Regions from separate parts of the Enterocloster sp. genome, predicted to be linked through region 1. Evidence: predicted binding sites of a transcription regulator. Region 1 holds the regulator's gene; the other holds the start of a gene.
What was found. The regulator Rex, encoded in region 1, represses fermentation and respiration genes when NADH is low (regulators of the CRP and FNR family bind a similar motif). The targets are predictions, from matches to a motif close to ATTGTTAANTANTTAACAAT.

Region 1 (2,461 bases):
AGGTTTCCAGCCATGCAATGGACTCCATATCCAGATGGTTGGTAGGCTCGTCCAGAAGAAGGATATCGGGTTTGGTTAAGAGGAGCTTGCCTAAGGATACACGGGTTTTCTGGCCGCCGGAGAGCGCCTGGATGGGCTTTGAAAATTCATCCTCTGAAAATCCCAGACCCTTTAATACCCCCGTAATTTCACTGCGGCAGGCGTAGCCGTTTTCCAGCTCGAACGCGTGGTTTAAGCGGCTGTATTCGGAAAGCATAGCCTCCAGTTCTTCACCGGAGGCAGATTTCATGGACTGTTCAAGGTTTCGCAGACGCTCCTCCATTTCAAGGATAGGCCGCTTTACCTCTAAAAGAGCGTCATAAATGGTCTCAGCGCCCTCCAGATCCTGATGCTGGGCCAGATATCCGATGGAAGCGCCCTTGGCCCAGGTTACACTTCCCTCATCTGGTGCCAGATCACCGATGATGATCTTTAAAAGAGTGGATTTTCCCGCGCCGTTAATCCCTACGACAGCGGCTTTTTCATGTTCCTCTATATGAAATGAGACCCGTTTGAGGATATGGTTATCTCCAAAGGACCGGCTGATGTTGCTGCATGACAGGATCATTTCAAAACTCCTTTTTTAGCATAAATTCTATGTTTTTTGCATAATATGCACCAATCAGTATAATATAGGAACATATTTTTTTCAAGAACATCCTGAAAGTGATTTGACATTTTTTTAACGCCCGATTATAATAGAAAGCATTAGATTGAATCATATAAGGAGAGGGTGGCACAGGATGGAACGCAAGGAAATATCGAAAGCGGTTATTTCGAGACTGCCCCGCTATTACCGCTATCTGGGGGAGCTGATTGAAGAAGAAGTGGAGCGTATCTCTTCCAATGAACTGAGCAACCGCATGAAGGTTACAGCTTCTCAGATCCGCCAGGATCTGAATAATTTCGGCGGCTTCGGACAGCAGGGCTATGGCTATAATGTAAAATATCTGTACTCGGAAATTGCAAAGATTCTGGGAATCGACCAGCAGCACAATCTGATCATCATCGGAGCCGGAAATCTGGGACAGGCAATCGCCAATTATACAAATTTTGAACGGAGAGGTTTTGTGATCAAAGGGATGTTTGATATCAATCCCAAGCTGATCGGTCTGGTGATCCGCGGGATTGAAATCCGGTCCGTGGACGATCTGGAAAGCTTTATAAAAGAGAATGAGATCCAGATCGCGGCTCTTACCATACCAAAGACAAAGGCTCCCGAGATTGCGGATCGTCTGGTAGCAGCAGGAATCAAGGCAATCTGGAATTTCGCCCATACGGATCTTGTTGTACCGGAGGATGTAGTTGTGGAAAATGTGCATCTGTCTGAAAGTCTGATGCGGCTGTCCTACCGGGTATGCAGTATGCTGGACCGGGATGAAAAAAACGAACGCACAGGAAGCAAGTAGGATGATACTGGGAGTTGGAACCGATCTGATCGAAATAAAGCGCATGGAAAAGGCCTGCAGGAGGCCTCATTTTGTCGCTCGCACATTTACGGAGACGGAAAGCCGGCAAGCGAAGGGGTCTGCCTCTAAGCTGGCCGGCTCTTTTGCTGTGAAGGAGGCCGTGGCAAAGATGTTCGGCACCGGGTTCCGGGGATTTATGCCCGGAGATATCGAGGTGCTTCGGGATGAGCTTGGAAAACCCTATGTCAATCTTTACGGCGGCGCTAAAAAGCGATCTGAGGAAATGGGGCTGACACAGATCCATGTGTCTATCTCCAATACAGAGGATTTTGCCATGGCATTTGCAGTGGGCGAAAAGGAAACGTCCGCAGAGAGGAGAACATGATATGAGAACCCTTCTGACAGGTAGAAAGATGAAAGCAGTGGATCATTACACCATCCATGAGGTCGGGATTCCTTCCCTGGTTTTAATGGAGCGGGCAGCTTTGGCGGTCGCAGACTGCGCATTAAAGGCAGCCCGAGCATTTGCCGCACACAGTCCGGTCTGGGCGCTGTGCGGTGTGGGAAATAATGGAGCGGATGCAGCGGCGGCAGCCCGGATGGTTTATTTAAAAGGACTTCCTGCAGTTATTTTTCTGGCCAGTTCAGAGGAAAAGGCGACAGAAGAATTAAAGCTCCAGCTTTCCATTGCCAGGAAGCTGGGGATACCTGTAAAAAAATGGGAACTTATGAAAGAGGAAGCAGAAAACTGCGGGATTCTTTTCGACGGCCTTTTCGGTGTGGGATTAAGCCGGGAAATCCAGGGAGAATACAGAGCCTGTATGGAGCTTGCAGCAGAGATTCTTAAAGGGAATGGAAAAACAAAGCCATGGTGCATTGCTGTCGATATTCCTTCCGGGATCCATTCCGGTACGGGAGCGGTGATGGGGATTGCTCTGAAAGCAGATGAAACCGTAGCCTTTGGCTGGGAGAAGATTGGAACTGCCGTATATCCGGGAAGGGACTATGCGGGA
Region 2 (2,461 bases), on a different contig from region 1:
ATACGCCAAAGGCTGCCGCGGGAAGCATGGCGATGGCCACGTCCAGCATCAGGCTCTGTGTATCCACGCTGCATCTCACATGAGGAGATGAAGATACATTTAATAATTTATTCATGACTTTTGTACCCTCCTACCCTTTCTTCCTGCGGTTTGCCGCAACGGTCTTTCTCATTTCCTTAAAGGCCTGAGTCAGAGGACGTCTGGCCGGACAGATATAGGTGCAGCTTCCGCACTCCATACACTCCATGCCGTTGACCTTCTCAAAACGCTCACAGTCATTTCTCAAAGCTGCCTGCATCATCATCACAGGAACAATGCGGCTTGGACATACGCTTACGCAGCGGCCGCAGCGGATGCAGGCCGTAGGCTCCAGGGCAGATACCTGATCCTTTGTAAAACAGGTCAGCGCAGAGGAAGTTTTGCTTACAGGGATATCCACGGTAAAGAGTGCCTGTCCCATCATGGGACCTCCGGAAATAATCTTCTCCGGCTCCTCCTTAAAGCCGCCTGCAGCCTCGATGAGCTCCTGATAATTGGTTCCCAGCTTTACATTGAAGTTGCAGGGCGTATTGACCGCATCGCCGGTAATGGTGATGATCTTGCGCATCAGAGGCGTGCTCTTGCATACCGCCATATAAATAGAAATAACTGTATCTACATTATCTACAATGCAGCCTGCATCGGCAGGAAGCATAGAGGAATTTACCTTTCTTCCGGTTACTGCATAGATAATGGAACGCTCACCGCCCTGAGGATACTTGGTAAGCAGAGGACATACGGTAATCCTTGGCTCATCCTTTACAAGCTCTTCCAGCTTTTTAATGGCCTCCGGCTTATTGTTCTCCACCGCGATCACGCCTTTGGCATTGTCAAAGAGCTGAAGGATGACCTTTAAGCCTCCTACTAACTTCTCCGGCTCCTCTACCATCAGACGGTAGTCGCTGGTCAGATAAGGCTCGCACTCCGCTCCGTTTACAATAACGTAATCAATGGCGTTCTCGTCCTTTGGGGTAAGCTTTACATGAGTCGGGAAGCCTGCGCCGCCCAGTCCCACGATGCCTGCTTCCTTGACAATGGAACGGATCTCTTCTTTTGACAGTGTCCCCGGATTTCTGTCCTCTCCCAGCCCCTCTACCGTCTCATAGGCTCCGTCATTTTCAACGATCACAGACGGAACCATAGCGCCGTTAGCCGTCCGTCTCGGCTCGATGGCCTTTACTGTACCGGACACGGAGCAGATTACATTTGCAGAAATAAATCCGCCTGCCTCTCCGATCTTCTGCCCCGCTAAAACCCGGTCGCCTTTTGCAACCAGCGGTTTTGCAGGAGCACCTATGTGCTGAGACATAGGATAAACCAGTTCGCCCTTTGGAAGCAGGACCTGAATCGGTTTGCTTTCAGACAGTTCTTTTCCTTCATACGGATGGATACCGCCTTTAAAAGTCGCCAGACCCATAGATTTTTCCCTTCTTTCTTGTACATTTTCTCTTTTTTTGTGAATCTTTCACACTTTTTATAGATCTTTCACAGCCTTATCAGTATAGCATAAATAAAGCGTGTATACAATATGTAAACCACTCGTTAAATTTTTAATTATTTTGTTTATTTTTTATCAATTAAGCATTGTTTTCTAATTTGTTCACTTTAATCCAAAAAATGCAGCAGAACTATTTCGCTCTGCTGCATTCCAATCTACGGCTGTGACATCTTTCGTCTCAGACATTTAACGGATAAAGCTGGTGCGCTTTTTCTCCGGTTCCGCCTCAGGAACCGTAATTCCAGCCTTTCTTCCGGCCTCAATGCACTTTAAAAGCCATGCCATATTCCGGCCAAGGGTACGCATGATCTGCATTCCTTCCTCGTCCTGAACGGTTTCCTCTGCACTTCTTCCATGGACCATGTTCCAATACTGGGATGAAACCACCGGCATCTGATTAAAGGTAAAATATTTATTTAACTGGTCCAGAGTTGCTGTGGTTCCTGCTCTTCTGGCGGAGGCGATGGCCGCTCCCGGCTTATGAGCTGCAGCGCTTCCGCCGCAGTAGAAGAAACGGTCTAAAAAGGAGGTTATGGCTCCGCTGGCAGATGCATAATGAACCGGAGAGCCAACGATCAGACCGTCGCATTCCTTCATCTTAGCGACTGCCGTATTTACCAGATCCTCATCATGGACACATTTTCCCAGTGTGCCGCAGGCTCCGCAGCCCATGCAGCCCCATACCTGCTGTCCGCCAATGTGAAGAATTTCAGACTCAATTCCTTCCTTTTCTAGTTCCTTTGCAATCTCACACAGCGCTCTCCATGTGCATCCCTCTTTGTGCGGGCTTCCGTTTAACATCAATACTTTCATATTCTATATCCTCCTGCTTGATTTTTTATTTTCTTCTTAAACAGAATCTTCTGATATCTCTCCGATACAGTCCAAAAGCTCTTTTGCGGTAAGATCAGACAGGGAAATCCC

Region 2: a site for Rex is predicted at 1,598-1,617, ahead of rsxC (electron transport complex subunit RsxC). Genes of this name have one in related genera too.

What each region holds. Positions count from the first base shown of each region.
Region 1 is NZ_DBMACH010000010.1:75,494-77,954, forward strand. It holds gene abc-f (ribosomal protection-like ABC-F family protein) at 1-607, opposite strand, end outside; gene ACZM6M_RS11855 (redox-sensing transcriptional repressor Rex) at 783-1,448, shown strand; gene acpS (holo-ACP synthase) at 1,450-1,833, shown strand; gene ACZM6M_RS11865 (NAD(P)H-hydrate dehydratase) at 1,835-2,461, shown strand, end outside.
Region 2 is NZ_DBMACH010000003.1:195,068-197,528, forward strand. It holds gene ACZM6M_RS04945 (RnfABCDGE type electron transport complex subunit D) at 1-115, opposite strand, end outside; gene rsxC (electron transport complex subunit RsxC) at 131-1,456, opposite strand; gene ACZM6M_RS04955 (flavodoxin family protein) at 1,724-2,350, opposite strand; gene ACZM6M_RS04960 (DEAD/DEAH box helicase) at 2,387-2,461, opposite strand, start outside.